3 regions of the Microbacterium sp. NPDC003461 genome follow, and region 3 is predicted to be linked to each of the others. Evidence: predicted binding sites of a transcription regulator. Region 3 holds the regulator's gene; each other region holds the start of a gene.

Region 1 (5,506 bases), on a different contig from region 3:
CCTCCCCGCAGCGCCACCACCGCCTGCCCGGGCTGTACAACTTCCGAGATGCCGGCGGGTACGACACCGCCGCGGGCACGGTGCGCTGGGGCAAGCTGTTCCGCTCGGACGCCCTGCACCGCATCGACGAGGTGACGCGGCAGCACCTGGTGGGGCTCGGCATCGCCCACGTCGTCGACCTCCGCAGCGCGATGGAGCTGGAGGCCGCACCCAGCGCCCTCGCCGAGCTGCCGATCACCGTGCATCATCTGCCCGTCTTCGCGGGGGCGGCGCCCGTCTCGGCCGCGGCCTCCGGCATCGCGCGGGTCTACGAGCACATCGTCGACGAGCGGGGCGAGGCGCTGGCGGCCGCGGTGCGCGTGATCGCGGGCACGGCACCGCACGAGGCGGTGCTCGTGCACTGCACGGCGGGGAAGGATCGCACGGGGCTCGTCATCGCGCTCGCGCTGTCGGCGGTGGGCGTGGCCCGCGAGGACGTGGTCGCCGACTACGCGCTGACCGAGGCCAACCTGCGCGGCGAGTGGGCCGACCAGATGCTCGCCGCCATCCGCGCCAGGGGCATCGATCCGACCCCCGAGATCGTGGGGCTCGTCACCGCGAGCCCCGCCGCCGTGCTCGAGGCGACGCTCGCGCGGATCGACGCCCGCCACGGTTCGATCACCGACTACCTGATCGCGCACGGGATGACCGCGGCCGAGATCGACCGCCTCGCCGACACCCTGATCGATCGCGCCTGAGTCAGCGCCGCAGCTCGAGACCCAGCCAGTCGGCGAGCGCCTCGAGCTCGGCGTCGACGGCGTCGGCGTCGGCCGGCGACAACGGCACGTCCTCGTGGATCGCGTTCACCGTGAGCACGCCCTTCTTGCGGTCGGCCTTCGCGTCGAGCTTGCCGATGAGGCGGTCGCCCAAGAGGATCGGCAGCGCGAAGTAGCCCCAGCGCCGCTGGGCGGCGGGCTTGTACATCTCGAGCACGTACTCGAAGCCGAACAGGTCGCGCGCCCGGTCGCGGGCGTAGACCATCCGGTCGAACGGCGACAGCAGCGCCGCCCGATCCCCCGCCCACTCGGCGCCGAGCACGTCCGGATGCACGCGCCACGTGCCCTCGACGCCCTCGACCACGGCCTCGAGCCCGATCGGGCCGAGCGGCGAGGGCTCCGCCGGGGAACGCAGCGGCTTCTCGCGGGCGATGCCGAGCGACAGCAGGCGGCGCTCGTCGCGGATCGCGCGGGCCTCGTCCGGCGACTGCACGTGCAGGTCGGCCGGGTACACGCGCTCGGCGAGATCCCACAGGCGCCGGCGGCCCTCCCGCCCGGCGACCGCGACCTCGCCGCGCAGGCACAGCACCTCGAGCATCCGCCCGGTGTTGCGCTCGTCGTCCCAGCCGGTGGAGGCGTACGGCACCTCGGGGTCGTTCGGCAGCGTGGCCGCGGTCTGCGCGCCGTCCGCCCGCAGCCGCGCCACGATCCGGTCGCGGAACGCCGCGTTCGCCTCGACCCAGGCGCTCGTCGCGGGATTCACCCACTCGTCCGCGACCGCGAGCACGACGCCCATGTCGGCCATCGGGCGCAGCAGCGTGACGTGCTCGGCCACCGTGCGCTCCACCTCGAGTGCGTGGGTGAGGTCGGCCGGCGCCAAGGCGTCGCCGAGGCGCGACCACAGCACGAGCTCCTGGCTGCGCGCGACCGCGGTGGTCGGATCGATCTGCACGCCCGCGAGCTGATCCATGACCTCGAGCAGCGACTGCGGCCGGTACGCGTCGAGGAACTGCGCGCGCACCGCGATGCGCCGCGCCTCCTGCCCGCTCAGCGTCAGCATGCCCCGATCGTGCCACCCCGGGCGCCGACGCAGAAGGCGCGGATCCGCCCGCGGCGCGCCGGCCGGCTGTCGTACGGTGGCAGGGTGAGCCAGCCGTCGCCCTCCGCCTATCGCTTCGACGCGCGGCCGCTCGTCGATCCCGTGGACCGCGCCGCCGTGAAGGCGTGGCGGGCGCAGCAGCGCGCGAACGGCGCCGGCACGGGCCAGGGCTGCCTCGTCGCCGGCATGATCGCGTTCGCGTCGGTCTTCCTCGTCGTCGGGCTGGCGATGCTGCCGCTGATCGGGGGCGCCTTCTCCGGGGACCGGCCGTCGCCGGCGTTCGTGCTCGTGCCGCTGCTGTTCCTCGCCGTGCCGATCATCATGATCGTCGCCGTCGTGCGCGGCGCGATCGGCTCCCCCGAGGCCGCATACCGGCTCGACCACTTCGCCCGCGCCAACGGAATGCGCTACCTGCCCCGAGCCGAGGATCCGCGCCTTCCCGGCATGATCTTCAACCGCGGCAACTCGCGCCAGGCCACCGGCCGGGTGCGCGGCGAGCACCCGCGCTTCGTCGAGTTCGGCAACTACCGCTACACGACCGGATCGGGCAAGAACCGCACCACGCACCGCTGGGGCTACGTGGCGATCCACCTCGACGCCCCGCTGCCGCACATCGTGCTCGACGCGCTCGGCAACAACAGCGTGTTCGGCTCCAACCTGCCCACGACCTTCGACCGCGATCAGCGCCTGAGCCTGGAGGGCGACTTCGACCGCCACTTCGCGCTGTACTGCCCGCAGGGCTACGAGCGCGACGCGCTGTACCTGTTCACGCCCGACATCATGGCGCGGTTCATCGACCACGCCGGGCAGCTCGACGTCGAGATCGTCGACGACTGGCTCTTCCTCTACACCCGACGGAACGTCTCGACGCTCGATCCGCGCACCTGGGCATGGCTGTTCTCGGTGGTCGCGGCCCTCATGGACAAGCTCGCTCAGTGGGGTCGGTGGCGGGACGAGCGGCTCACGGCGGGCGCCGCCCCGGCCGCCGTCGTCGCGCCCGGAGGGGCCCTGCCCTTCGGCGACGAGGCCGTCGTCGCGCCGCCGGCGCCGGCACCCGGCGTGGCCGAGCCCGGGCGACGCCTGAAGAAGGGATGGTCGTGGGCGAGTGTCGTGGTCGCGCTCCTCGCGATCGCGTGGTTCGCCCTCAACGTGATCGGCATCTTCGGCCGCTGAGCCGCGCAGCTTCGAGATCGCTGTGAAGTTGGCACTCTCACCCCGAGAGTGCTAATAATCGAAGTGAGTCGATCCGACTCGATTCTGTGAGGTGAACAGCGCCAGACAGAAGGAGGACGATCACCATGGCGATGTTCTTCGATCCGTTCCGCGAGCTGGACCGCGTCGCCCAGCAGATGCTCGACCGTCAGGGGCCGCGGCTGATGCCGATGGACCTGTACCGCGACGGCGATCACTACGTTCTCAGCGCCGACCTGCCGGGGATCGATCCCGGCAGCGTGGACATCGACGTCGACGGTCAGGTGCTCACGATCCGCGCCGAGCGGACCGTGCGCAGCGACGAGGGCGTCTCGTGGATCACCCGCGAGCGTGCCTCGGGCACCTTCCTGCGTCAGCTGAATCTCGGCCAGGGCATCGACACCGAGGCGATCTCGGCCCGGTACGAGAACGGCGTGCTCAGCGTGCTCATCCCGATCAGCGAGAAGGCCAAGCCCCGCAAGATCGAGATCCAGCACGGCGCCGACGCACCCGCGATCACCGTCTGACGCGGCACAGACGGGGCGGCTCCGATGGAGCCGCCCCGTCTGCATGCGCACGCGATTCGCGGGCATCTGGTCGCCGTCGCTCCCCGGACTGCGCGAGCCCCCGGCCCCCACCTGGCTCAAGCGCCCCCGCCTGACAGCCCGCGGGGCGCCGCCGCCTGAGGCCGGTCAGCGCGCGGAGCGGGGCGCGAGCGTCGAGAGCAGCGCGAGCTTCTCGTGACTCTCGGTGCCCGGCACCGCCGTGTAGACGAGCAGCGACTGCGACGTGGCGGGGTCGATCAGGTTCTGACAGGTCACGTCGAGCAGGCCGACCTCGGGGTGAAGGAAGCGCTTCGTCTCCGCCGGGCGCAAGCCCACCTCCTGCAGCTGCCACACCTCACGGAACTCCTCGCTCCGGGCCAGCAGCAGGTCGGCAAGTGCCGCCGCACGGGACCTGGGACCCCGGCGCCCCCGCACTTCGCGCAGTCCCGATGCCCACAGCCGCGAGAGGAAACCGTGGTCCTCGCGGGGGTAGAGCTCACGCATGTCGGGATCGGTGAACCATCGGAAGCCGATGCTCCGTTCCGGCCCCTCGAAGCGCGTCAGGTCGCCCGTCAGCGCGATCCCCAGGGGCGTCTGGCGCAGGGTCTCCCCCAGCTCCGTCACGATCTCGGCCGGGGTGTCCTCGAGCCGGTCCAGCACCCGCAACAGGCCGGGTCCGATGTGCTCGCTGCCGCCACCGCGCGGCGGCAGCGGATGCCCGGCCAGGCGGAACACGTGGTCGCGCTCATCCACCGTCAGGTGCAGGCCCTGCGCGATCGCCGCGAGCATCTGCTCCGACGGCAGCGGTCCGTCACCGCGCTCGAGGCGGGCATAGTAGTCGGCCGACATGTGGCACAGCGCGGCAACCTCCTCGCGGCGCAGGCCCTCCGTGCGGCGACGTCGGCCCCGGGGAAGACCCACGTCCTCCGGCTGCAGCGCCGCACGGCGCCGCCGGAGGAAGTCGCCCAGCCCCGCCCTGTCGATCACCACGCCTCGATCCTGGCACCCGCGGGTCCGGCCAGCCACGACATGCCAGGTCCTGGATCCGCCGTTCGGCATCGCGCCACAGTGGGAGCCGACCAAAGGAGACCCATGCCTCGCACGCCCATCGACCTCCCTCTCCCGTCCCTCGCCGGCCGACGCGCCGTCGTGACCGGCGGCAGCGACGGCATCGGACTGCGCATCGCCACTCGACTGGCCCGTGCCGGCGCCGATCTCGTGCTTCCGGTGCGCAATCCCGCCAAGGGAGCGGCCGCGGCCGAGAGCATCCGGGCGGCGACGCCCGGCGCCGTCATCGAGCTGCCGCCACTCGACCTCTCGTCGCTCGCGTCCGTCGCCGATCTCGGCGACGCGCTCGTCCGCGACGGACGGCCGATCCACCTGCTCATCGCCAACGCGGGGGTCATGACCCCGCCGACGCGCCAGACCACATCCGACGGCTTCGAGCTCCAGCTCGGCACCAACCACCTCGGGCACGCCGCCCTCGTCGCCCATCTGATGCCGCTGTTGCGCGCCGGCAGAGCGCGGTGACATCGCAGGTGAGCGTGGCCGCCGCACGCGGCGGGATCGACTGGGGCGACCCGAACGGGGAGCGGTCATACGACGGCATGCGCGCCTACCGCCAGTCGAAGATCGCCGTCGGGCTGTTCGGGCTCGAGCTGCAGCGCCGCAGCGCCGCGCGCGGATGGGGGATCACGAGCACCCTGTCGCACCCCGGGGTGGCGCCGACCAGCCTGCTGGCCGCGCGTCCCGAGATCGGCCGCTCCGGGGACACCCTCGGTGTGCGGGTGATCCGCTGGGGGTCGGCTCGGGGCCTGTTCTTCGGAACCCCGGAAAGCGCTGCGTTGCCCGCGCTGTACGCGGCGGCGTCACCGGACGCGGAGCCCGGGCGACTGTACGGCCCGAAGGGACCGGGC
Region 2 (5,506 bases), on a different contig from region 3:
GCCGGTCTGGGGCAGGGCCGTGCCGATCGTGAGCGTCAGCTCCTCGCCGGGGGTCACGGGCTCGGCGCTGTCGTCGGGCGCGGCCTCGGTGCCGCCCGCGCAGCCTGCGAGCACGAGCGACGCCGCGCCCGCGAGCGCGGCGAAGCCGAGCAGCGCCTTCCTGGATCGAACCATCGGGGTATGTCCTTTCGAAGTGGCTTCCGCGGGTTCGGGTTGAACACATCGCCCACGGTTGCACGCACGTTACCCCGGAGGATGTTTCCGGTATGTTTTCGCGACGTTTAATAACTGAGCAGTATGCCCAGCGACACCGGATCGTTATCTTCCGCGTGCCCTGCGGATGCGACGGCCCTGCCGCACCATGTCGACCACGAGCACCGCGCACGCGAGCCACACGATCGCGAACCCGGCCCAGCGCTCGGGCGGCATCGGCTCGCCGAGCAGGAAGGCGCCGGTGACGAACTGCAGGATGGGCGCGATGAACTGCAGCAGGCCGACGGTCGTCAGGGTGACGCGGCGCGCGCCCGAGGCGAAAAGCAGCAGGGGGATGGCGGTGGCCACCCCCGCGAGCGCGAGCAGGACGGCGTGCACCGGCCCCGCGGTGCCGAAGGTGAGGCCCGTCGTGAGCGCCACGATCACGAGCTGCACGATGGCGATCGGCGTGAGCCAGAACGTCTCGAGCGCCAGGCCGCTGACGGCGTCCACGGCGCCGCCGATCCGGTTCTTGACGAGGCCGTACAGTCCGAAGCTGGCCGTCAGCGTCAGGGCGATCCACGGCACCGATCCGTACGCCACCACGATGACGAGCACGGCGACCACCGCGATGCCGATGGCAGCCCACTGCAGCGGGCGCAGCCGCTCGTGCAGCACGAGCACGGCGAGCAGGACCGTGGCGATCGGGTTGATGAAGTAGCCCAGGCTGGCCTCGACGACATGGCCGGTCTGGGTGGCCAGGAGGAACGCCTGCCAGTTGACGTAGATGAGCACGCCGGCCACCGCGGTCCACAGCGCCAGGCGGCGATTGCGCAGCACCGCGAGCATGCGCGTCCAGCCGCCCGCGATCGTCAGCACCACGGCGCAGAAGACGAGCGAGAGCAGCACCCGCCAGCCGACGACCTCCCACGGGCCGGTCGGCGCGAGCGCGACGAAGTACAGGGGCAGGAAGCCCCACAGCAGGTAGGCCCCGAAGGCGTACCCGGTGCCGAGCACCCGCTCCCGATCCGGATCGACGATGCGGGCGGGAGGCGGCACGGGCACGGTCACCGGATCAGGCTACTCGCGCCGCGGCGGCCACCCGGCGCGCACGCCTGCCAGATGCCGCGCGATTCCCGCCGATCCGGCACGACCGATCCGGGGACGACGTCCGATCCGGGGACGCGCGTGGATCGGGAACGACGAAGGCCCGACCCCCTTGCGGGAGCCGGGCCTTCGCGCGAGCTGCGTGTCAGCGGACGACGACCGCGAGGACGTCGCGGGCCGAGAGCACGAGGTACTCGTCGGCACCGAACTTCACCTCGGTGCCGCCGTACTTGCTGTACAGGACGCGGTCGCCGACGGCGACGTCGAGCGGGACGCGGTTGCCGTTGTCGTCGATGCGGCCGGGGCCCACGGCCACGACCTCGCCCTCCTGGGGCTTCTCCTTGGCGGTGTCGGGGATGACCAGACCGCTGGCAGTGGTCTGCTCGGCCTCGACCTGCTTGATGACGATGCGGTCCTCGAGCGGCTTGATGGAAACCGACACGGTGTACCTCTTCTTTCCCTGTGCTGTCAGAAGACTTGAATTCGCACTCTCGCGCGGAGAGTGCTAACGCCAAGTGTAGGGACCCGTTGGCACTCTCGCAACGCGAGTGCCAACCCCCGTCGCCGTACCCTGAGGGGATGGATCGGTCCGAGCTCGACGCCCTGCTCACGCGCGAGGGGCTCGCGCTGCTCGACTCGCTCGATCCCGTCGAGACGGCCGCCGACGTGGCGCGCGCCGTGTCGCGCCTGCGCGCCGCGGGGCGCTCCCCCGACCTCGTCTCGGCCGTGGTGGGCCAGGTGCGGCTGCGGCAGCGCGGCGCGGTGAAGTTCGGCGCGCTCGCCGAGCGCATGCTCTTCACCCGCGCGGGGCTCGAGCAGGCCACGCGCCTGACGGTCGCGACCCACCACGCCGAGCGGATGCGCCGGGCGGGCATCGGCCGCGTGGCGGACCTCGGATGCGGGATCGGCGGCGACGCGCTCGCGTTCGCCGGGCTGGGGATCGACGTGGCCGCGGTCGACGCCGACGAGGTCACGGCGGCGCTGGCCGCGTACAACCTCGCGGCCTTCCGGCCGGGCACCACCGTCACGCACGGGCGCGCCGAGGACGCCGACCTGTCGTCGGTCGATGCCGCGTGGCTCGATCCCGCGCGGCGCACGGCGGGCCACGCCGAGACCAGGCGCGTGGCGGCGTCCGACTACTCGCCGCCGCTGGACTGGGCCTTCGGGCTCGGCGACCGCGTGCCGACGGGCATCAAGCTCGGCCCCGCGCACGACCGCGACGCGCTGCCCGACGACGCCGAGGCGCAGTGGGTCAGCGCCGACGGCTCCACGGTGGAGCTCGTGCTGTGGTCGGGCGCGCTCGCGCGCGACGGCGTGCGGCGCGCGGCCCTCGTGCTGCGCGACGGCGCCGCGCACGAGCTCACCGCCCCCGGCGACACCGAGGACGAGCCGGATCGGCCCCTCGGCGCCTTCGTGCACGAGCCGGAGGGCGCGGTCATCCGCGCCCGCCTCGTCGGCGACGTCGCCCGCGCGCTCGACGCGGGGCCGATCGCCCCGGGGGTCGCGTACCTCACCGGCGACGCGGCCGTGACGAGCCCGTTCGTGTCGAGCTTCCGCGTGCGCGAGACGCTGCCGGCCGACGTGAAGGGCCTCGGCAAGGCGCTGCGGGCGCGCGGGATCGGCACGCTGGAGATCAAGAAGCGCGGCGTCGACGTGGATCCCGCCGCGCTGCGCCGCAAGCTGGCGCTGCGCGGCGACGAGTCGGCCACGCTCCTCCTCACCCGGGTCGGCGGCCGCCGGCTCGCGATCCTCGCCGACCGCGTCTGACGCCGCGAGCCCGACCCGTGGCGGGTGCGGCAGACTGGCCGCATGGAGTACTGCGTCTTCACCGAGCCCCAGCAGGGCGCCGACTACGACACCCAGCTCGCGTTCGCGCAGGCGGCCGAGCGCCTCGGCTTCGACGGCTTCTTCCGCTCGGACCACTTCCTGAAGATGGGCGACTTCTTCGACGGCCTGCCCGGCCCGACCGACGCCCTCACGACCATCGCGGGACTCGCGCGCGAGACGTCGCGGATCCGCCTCGGCACGCTCGTCTCGTCCGTCACGTACCGCCACCCGGGCCTGCTGGCGATCCAGGCCGCTCAGCTCGACGCGATGTCGGGCGGCCGCTTCGAGCTGGGCCTGGGCACGGGCTGGTACGAGGACGAGCACCGCGCGTACGGCATCCCCTTCCCCGCCAAGCGGTTCGACCTGCTCGAGGAGCAGCTGCAGATCCTCACGGGCCTGTGGGCGACGCCGGTCGGCGAGACCTTCTCGTTCGAGGGCGCGCACTACCGCCTCGAGGACTCGCCCGCGCTGCCCAAGCCCGTGCAGAGCCCGATGCCGCTCATCGTGGGCGGCGCGGGCCCCACGCGCACGCCCGCGCTGGCCGCCCGGTACGCGACGGAGTTCAACATCGTGTTCCAGCCGGAGGACGTGATCGCCGATCGGTTCGCGCGGGTCGCCGCGGCGTGCGAGCGGATCGACCGCGACCCCGCCACGCTCAAGCGCACGGTGGGGCTGACGGTCCTCGCCGGCGCCACCGAGGCGGACGTCGCGCGGCGCGCGGCGAACACGGGCGTGGACCTCGAGCGGTTCCGCGCCGGCTTCAACCTGTGCGGCTCGGCGGCCGAGATCGCCGACCGCGTCGGCCGCCTGCAGGAGCTGGGCGCCGAGCGCATCTACCTCCAGATGATCGACATGACCGACCTCGACCACCTCGCCTACCTGGGCGAGGAGCTGCTGCCGCGCTGAGGCCCGTCATGTCGAGGACCGTCGCGGAGAAGCTGCAGATCAAGCCGGGCACCGAGCTGCTGTTCGGCCCCGCCACCGCGGCGCAGCGCGCGCTGCTCGATCCCCTGCCCGAGGGCGTCACCGTGGTCGACGGGATCGAGCGCGACACCGACGGCGTCGCCGTCCTGTTCGCGGCGGATCGCGCGGAGCTCGACCGGCTGCTCGCCGACGTGATGCCGGTGCTCGCGTCGGCGCGGGCGGTGTGGATCGGCTACCCGAAGGGCAATCGCACCGACATCAACCGCGACAGCATCTGGGCGCGCGTGCGCGAGTTCGGATGGACGCTCAACGGCAACATCGCCCTCGACGACGAGTGGTCCAGCGTCCGCGCGAAGCGGGTCTGATCGGATCAGCGGCGGGCCTCGAAGAAGGCGCGCAGCAGCTTCTGCGACTCCTCCTCGCGCACGCCGCCGACGACCTCGGCGCGGTAGGGCAGGCGGCGGTCGCGCACGACGTCGTACATCGATCCGGCCGCGCCCGCCTTGTCGTCCCACGCGCCGAACACGAGTCGGCCGATCCGCGCCTGCAGCACCGCGCCGGCGCACATGAGGCACGGCTCGAGGGTGACGACGAGCGTGCGGCCCTCGAGGTTCCACGATCCGACGTGCTCGGCCGCCTGCCGCAGCGCGACGACCTCGGCGTGCGCGGACGGGTCGTGGCGCTCCTCGCGCCGGTTGCGCCCCTCGCCGATCACGCTGCCGTCGACATCGAGGACGACGGCCCCGACGGGGATCTCGCCCGCGGCCGCCGCCTCCTCGGCGAGCGCGAGCGCGCGCGCCATGGCCGCGGCGTCGGCGGGATCGGGCGTCATGCCTCGAGCGTACGCCGCGACCGGGGCGCGTCCGCCGCGCGTCAGGGCGTGATGACCGCGCGGCCGCGGAGCGTGCCCTCGTGCAGGCGGTCGTACGCCTCCGGCGCGTCGTCGAGCGAGAACCGCTCGGTCTCGACGTGGACGAGGCCCGCGCGGGCCAGGTTCAGCACCTCGATGAGCTCGGAGCGCGAGCCCCAGTACGGCGAGCGGATGCTCGAGTCGTACGGCTTGGCGAGCATGCCCACGTCGGCCTTCGTCGCGCCGACGCCCACGAGCACCTGATCGGTCTCGATGCCCGAGAGCGCGCCGCCGAGGTCGACGGTCGGCTGGATCGCGACGAAGTCGAAGATCGCCGTGACGGTGCGGCGCCCCGTGGCCTTCTCGATCGCGGCGGGCGCGTCGTCGTTCGACAGGAACGCGTGGTGCGCGCCGACGTCCTTCGCGAGCGCGAGCTTCTCGTCGTTCACGTCGAGGGCGATGACCGTGGCGGGAGTGAGGGCGCGCAGGATCTGGATGGCCACGTGGCCGAGGCCGCCGGTGCCGATGACCACGGCCGTGCTGCCGGGACCGAGCTTGCCGAGCGAGCCCTTGATCGCGTGGTACGGCGTGAGGCCCGCGTCGGTG
Region 3 (5,506 bases):
CGTCGAGGTGCCGCAGGAGGCGTTCATCGCGGCGCTCTCGGGCGACGTCGAGACCAAGGGCAAGTAGCCCTGGGTAGGCTGTGACCATGCGCCGGGGCACGTTCCGAGACGAGACCGTCGACTACGCCGCCGTCGGCGGCACGCAGGCCGACGACCTGCTGCAGTACCCGCCGGAGAAGAGCATTCCGGCGGCGGCGGAGTGGCGCATCGGCAGCGGCGAGGAGCGCTTCCGCGCGGCCGCCGAGGAGCTGCTGTCGTGGGCGGCGCAGCGCGGCGCGCAGCTGCACGTGCTCGAGGTGCGCCCCGCGGCCGGTCCCGCGTACACCGGCGTGAGCTTCGACGGCGAGGGCCGGCCGATCGCGCCGGCCGGCATGGACGGCGGCGAGCGCTTCGGCGAGAGCGAGCAGCGCTTCGACGCCGAGGGCACGCCCCTCGTGAGCGCCGGCGCCACCGTGCGCCTGCAGGGCCGGGTGCACGGGCACCACGCGGGCGGCGAGCTGCGCGTGATCTTCGTCGTCGAGGAGCAGCGTCGCGTGGGCTTCGCGCTCGGCACGGTGGGCGGATCGGTGGTGAGCGGCGAGGAGTCGTTCATGATCGAGTGGCGCGAGAACGACGAGGTGTGGTTCACGGTGCGCGCCTTCGACCGCCCCACGCGGCCGCTGGGCCGGCTGTTCCCCGGCCTGATCCGCCGCCGTCGCCGCGCGCTCTTCGACCGCTACCTGCGCGCGATCTCGCCGCTGTTCGCGACGCCGTCCTGATGCGCGGGCCGACATCGAAGGCGGCGCGCACCTGATGGGCGCGGCGCTGCCCCTGGGCGACCCCGCACCCGTCGACGGAGCGCTGCCCGCCGACCTCCCCGTCGACCGCGAGGCGGAGCTCGGGGTGTACCTGCACGTGCCGTTCTGCCGCGTGCGCTGCGGCTACTGCGACTTCAACACCTACACGGCGACCGAGCTGCGCGGGGCACGGCAGGACATGTACGCCGACACGCTGATCCGCGAGGTCGAGCTCGCCGCGGGCGTGCTCGGCGGCGCGGGCGCGATGCGTCCGGCCAGCACGGTGTTCTTCGGCGGCGGCACGCCCACGCTGCTGCCGGCCGGCGACCTGGCCAGGATGCTGGCCGCGGTGCGCGAGGCGTTCGGGCTGCAGCCGGGGGTCGAGGTCACCGTGGAGGCCAATCCCGACACCGTCACCGACGCCGTCGCGCATGAGCTCGCCGCGGCCGGCGTCACCCGCATGTCGATCGGCATGCAGTCGGCCGTGCCGCGCGTGCTCGCGGCGCTCGACCGCACGCACATGCCCGCCAACGTGGGCACGGCGGTGGCCGCCGCGCGCGGCGCGGGCCTCGACGTGAGCGTCGACCTGATCTACGGCGCGCCGGGGGAGACCCTGGGCGACTGGTCGGCATCGCTCGACGCGGCGCTGGCGCTCGAGCCCGACCACGTCTCGGCCTACGCGCTCATCATCGAGGAGGGCACGAAGCTCGCCAGGCAGATCGCGCGCGCCGAGGTGCCGGAGCCGGACGGCGACGTGCAGGCCGACATGTACGAGCTCGCGGACGCCCGCCTCGCGGCGGCCGGCTTCGACTGGTACGAGGTGTCGAACTGGTCGCGCGGGCCGGAGCACCGCTCGCGGCACAACCTGAACTACTGGCGTGGGCAGGACTGGTGGGGCTTCGGTCCGGGCGCGCACAGCCACGTCGCCGGCCTGCGCTGGTGGAACGTGAAGCACCCCGCCGCGTACGCGCAGCGGCTCGCCGGCGGGGAGTCCCCGGCGGCGGCTCGCGAGCGGCCGGACGAGGCGGCGCGCCTGCTCGAGCGGGTGCTGCTGGAGAGCCGCATCCGCGAGGGACTGGAGCTGGCCACGGTGCCCGCCGTGCGGCGCGAGGCCGTGGCGAGGCTGATCGCCGACGAGCTCGTCGAGGGTCCCGCCGCCCTCCGCGGGCGCATCGTGCTGACGCTCAAGGGGCGGCTGCTGGCCGATGCCGTGGTGCGCGCGCTGACCGACTGAGCCGCCGGTTCCCGGCCCGAGCGGCTAGAATTGGCACTCGTCAGGATCGAGTGCCAGAAGGGAGCGCGATGGTCACCGAACGAGGCCTGCAGGTGCTCCGCGCCATCGTGCAGGACTACGTCGACACGCACGAGCCGGTGGGCAGCAAGGCGATCGTCGAGCGCCACGCCTTCGATGTCTCGGCCGCGACGATCCGCAACGACATGGCGATGCTCGAGGACGAGGACCTCATCACGGCGCCGCACACGTCCTCCGGGCGCGTGCCCACCGACAAGGGGTACCGCGTGTTCGTCGACCACCTCGCCGAGATCCGCCCCCTCACGCCGGCGCAGCGCGCCGCCATCTCGACGTTCCTCGCCGATCCGCAGGACCTCGACGACCTCCTCGCGCGCACCGTGCGCCTGCTCACGCAGCTGACCGGCCAGGTCGCGCTCGTGCAGTACCCGTCGTTCGCCCGCGCGAACGTGACGCACCTCGAGCTCGTGGCGCTCGAGCGCTCGCGGCTGCTCGTGATCCTCGTCACCGACACGGGGCGCGTCTCGCAGCGCATCGTCGTCGTGCCGGCCGCGCTCGAGGACGCCGACGTGGCGCTGCTGCGCGCGCAGCTCGCCACCCTCGTCACCGAGCGCTCGGTCGGCGAGGGCTCGGAGCGCGTCGCCGCGGTGCTCGAGGGCTCCGCGGACCCCGCGGACCGCCTGGCCGCCACGCTGCGCGAACTCGCGCGGGTGATCGCGGAGGAGCTGGCGGAGTTCCGCCAGAACCGGCTCGTGATGGCGGGGGCGGCCACGCTCGCGCGCCGCGAGCAGGACTTCCGCGGCAGCATCCACCCGCTGCTGGAGGCGATCGAGGAGCAGGTCACCCTGCTGCGGCTGATGTCGGAGATGCAGCCCGACGACCAGGGCCTGGCGGCGAGCATCGGGCGCGAGAACGAGCCGTTCGGCCTGGGCGACGCCTCGATCGTGGCGAGCGACTACGACTCGCGGATCGGCACGGCCCGCGTGGGCGTGATGGGGCCGACCCGCATGGACTATCCCAGCAACCTGTCGGCGGCGCGGGCGGTCGCCCGCTACCTGACGAGGCTGCTGGACGAGGATGCCGCGCGCCGCTGAGGCGCGACGGACACGGCGACGGACCGCTCGGGCGGTCCCGGAAAGGCGACTGTGGCAGACCACTACGAGGTTCTGGGCGTCTCACGCGAGGCGAGCGACGAGGAGATCAAGCGCGCCTACCGCAAGCTGGCGCGTCAGCTGCACCCCGACGTCAACCCGAGCCCGGACGCGGCCGAGAAGTTCAAGGCGGTCACGCACGCCTACGACGTGCTGAGCGATCCGGAGCAGCGCCGGCGGTACGACATGGGCGGCGACGAGTCGCCGTTCGGCGGCGGCGGTTTCGGCGGGTTCGGCGACATCTTCGAGACCTTCTTCGGGTCGGCGGGGGGCAGGGCCGGGCGCCCTCGCGACCGGCGCCAGCGGGGCGAGGACGCGCTCGTGCGCCTCACGCTCGACCTGGGCGACGTCGTCTTCGGCGCGCACCGCGACATCGAGGTCGACACCGCCGTGCTGTGCGAGACCTGCCAGGGCTCGTGCTGCCAGCCGGGCACGCATCCCGAGCGCTGCGACGTGTGCGGCGGATCGGGCCAGGTGCGCACGCAGGTGCGCAGCCTGCTCGGCAACATGGTCACGACGCAGCCGTGCGGATCGTGCCAGGGCTACGGCACGGTCATCCCCGCGCCGTGCCCCACGTGCCACGGCCACGGCCGCGTCCGCGCCCGCCGCACCGTCTCGGTCGACATCCCCGCCGGCGTCGAGAGCGGCCTGCGGCTGCAGCTGCCCGGCTCGGGCGAGGTCGGCGAGGCCGGCGGCCCGAACGGCGACCTCTACCTGCAGGTCGAGATCGAGCCGCACCCGGTCTTCGGGCGCGAGGGCGACGACCTCACCGCCGTCGTCGAGGTCGCGATGACCGACGCGATCCTCGGCACGCAGGTGACGGTGGACGGGCTCGACGGCCCGATCGAGCTGGAACTGCGCCCCGGCGTGCAGTCCGGCGACGAGCTGCGCATCGAGGGCCGGGGCATCACCGGCCTGCGCTCGGGACGTCGCGGCGATCTGCGCCTCGGCGTGCGGGTGATGACGCCGACCAAGCTCGACGCGAAGACGCGCGCCCTCGTGGAGGAGCTGGCGCAGCGCCAGCGGCCGCAGGCGCCGCGCCTCTCCGAGCACCACCAGGGCCTGTTCGCCAAGCTGCGCGACCGCTTCCGCAACTGATCGTGGCGCTGCACTTCCTCGACGAGTCCGCCGCGGCGGCCGCGGTCGGCGACGAGATCGAGCTGACGGGCGCCGAGGCCCATCACGCCGCCGCGGTGCGCCGCGTCCGCCCGGGCGAGGCCGTCACGGTCGGCGACGGCCGGGGCGTGCGTCTGGACGGCGAGGTCGTCGCGGCCGACCCCAAGCACGTGCGCATCCGGGTGAGCGGCCGCAGCGAGGAGGCGCCGGTCCGCCCGCGCCTCGTGCTCGCACAGGCGCTCGCGAAGGGCGACCGCGACGAGCTGGCCGTGCAGGCGGCCACCGAGCTGGGCGTCGACGAGGTGATCCCGTGGCAGGCCGCGCGCAGCGTCTCGCGGTGGGAGGGACCCAAGGCGCGGAAGGGCCGCGAGCGCTGGCAGGCGATCGTGCGCGAGGCGGCCAAGCAGGCGCACCGCTCGTGGGTCCCGGAGGTGGCCGAGCCCGTCACGACCGCGCAGCTCGCCGCGCGCGCGGGCGGCGCGCGCATGCTCGTGCTCGACCCGTGGACCGACGCCGCGCTCAGCACGGCGCCGGTGGACGACGCCGACGAGATCCTGCTCGTCGTGGGGCCGGAGGGCGGGATCGCGCCCGAGGAGCTCGAGCGGCTCGAGGCCGCGGGCGCCGCGCGGGCGCGCCTGGGTGCCACGGTGCTGCGCACGTCGACGGCGGGCCCCGCGGCGCTGGCCGTGCTGAACGCGCGCCTGGGTCGCTGGTGAGCGGCCCCGAGAGCGGGAGCACCGACGCGGTCCGATCCCGCGTCACTAGACTTGAGGACATGAGCGAGCCGTCCCTCTTCACCCGGATCCTGCAGGGCGAGATCCCCGGCGAGATCGTCGCGCAGAACGAGCACGTCTTCGTGCTGCGCGACATCGCGCCCCAGACGCCGGTGCACCTGCTCGTGATCCCCAAGACGCAGCGGTACCGCGACGTCTCCGAGCTCGCGGCGGGCGATCCCGCGCTGCTCGCCGAGGTCATCGCGATGGCCGGCCGCGTCGCCGCCGAGCACGCGGACGGCGACTACCGCCTGATCTTCAACACCGGTGCCGGCGCCGGGCAGACCGTCTTCCACGTCCATGCGCATGTGCTGGCCGGTGGACTCGAGGAGAAGAGACTCGTTGGCTGATCCCGGCCCGTACACCGACCGCGTCTACGCCGACGGCGTGGCCATGGTGCAGCTGCTCGGCCCCCAGGACCGGCTGCTGCGGATGGTGGAG

Evidence for each region. Region 3 encodes HrcA, which represses chaperone genes, less so after heat shock. Its sites were predicted from a motif close to TTNGCACTCGNNNNNNNCGAGTGCNAA; they were not measured.
Region 1: the regulator HrcA is predicted to act here: its motif matches at 3,056-3,082, upstream of ACWDR7_RS00935 (Hsp20/alpha crystallin family protein).
Region 2: the regulator HrcA is predicted to act here: its motif matches at 1,828-1,854, upstream of groES (co-chaperone GroES).

The regions. Positions count from the first base shown of each region.
Region 1 covers NZ_JBSFPT010000001.1:198,842-204,347, reverse strand. The annotation lists gene ACWDR7_RS00950 (tyrosine-protein phosphatase) at 1-737, shown strand, start outside; gene ACWDR7_RS00945 (DNA glycosylase AlkZ-like family protein) at 739-1,815, opposite strand; gene ACWDR7_RS00940 (hypothetical protein) at 1,900-3,027, shown strand; gene ACWDR7_RS00935 (Hsp20/alpha crystallin family protein) at 3,153-3,572, shown strand; gene ACWDR7_RS00930 (helix-turn-helix transcriptional regulator) at 3,738-4,577, opposite strand; partial or broken gene ACWDR7_RS00925 (SDR family oxidoreductase) at 4,683-5,506, shown strand, end outside.
Region 2 covers NZ_JBSFPT010000004.1:49,644-55,149, forward strand. The annotation lists gene ACWDR7_RS03260 (ABC transporter substrate-binding protein) at 1-174, opposite strand, end outside; gene rarD (EamA family transporter RarD) at 319-1,263, opposite strand; gene groES (co-chaperone GroES) at 1,445-1,741, opposite strand; gene ACWDR7_RS03275 (THUMP-like domain-containing protein) at 1,879-3,066, shown strand; gene ACWDR7_RS03280 (LLM class F420-dependent oxidoreductase) at 3,109-4,032, shown strand; gene ACWDR7_RS03285 (DUF3052 family protein) at 4,041-4,415, shown strand; gene tadA (tRNA adenosine(34) deaminase TadA) at 4,421-4,882, opposite strand; gene ACWDR7_RS03295 (NAD(P)-dependent alcohol dehydrogenase) at 4,924-5,506, opposite strand, start outside.
Region 3 covers NZ_JBSFPT010000013.1:23,125-28,630, reverse strand. The annotation lists gene lepA (translation elongation factor 4) at 1-67, shown strand, start outside; gene ACWDR7_RS07150 (DUF1990 family protein) at 87-758, shown strand; gene hemW (radical SAM family heme chaperone HemW) at 793-2,010, shown strand; gene hrcA (heat-inducible transcriptional repressor HrcA) at 2,079-3,119, shown strand; gene dnaJ (molecular chaperone DnaJ) at 3,171-4,274, shown strand; gene ACWDR7_RS07130 (16S rRNA (uracil(1498)-N(3))-methyltransferase) at 4,277-5,008, shown strand; gene ACWDR7_RS07125 (HIT domain-containing protein) at 5,068-5,415, shown strand; gene ACWDR7_RS07120 (PhoH family protein) at 5,372-5,506, shown strand, end outside.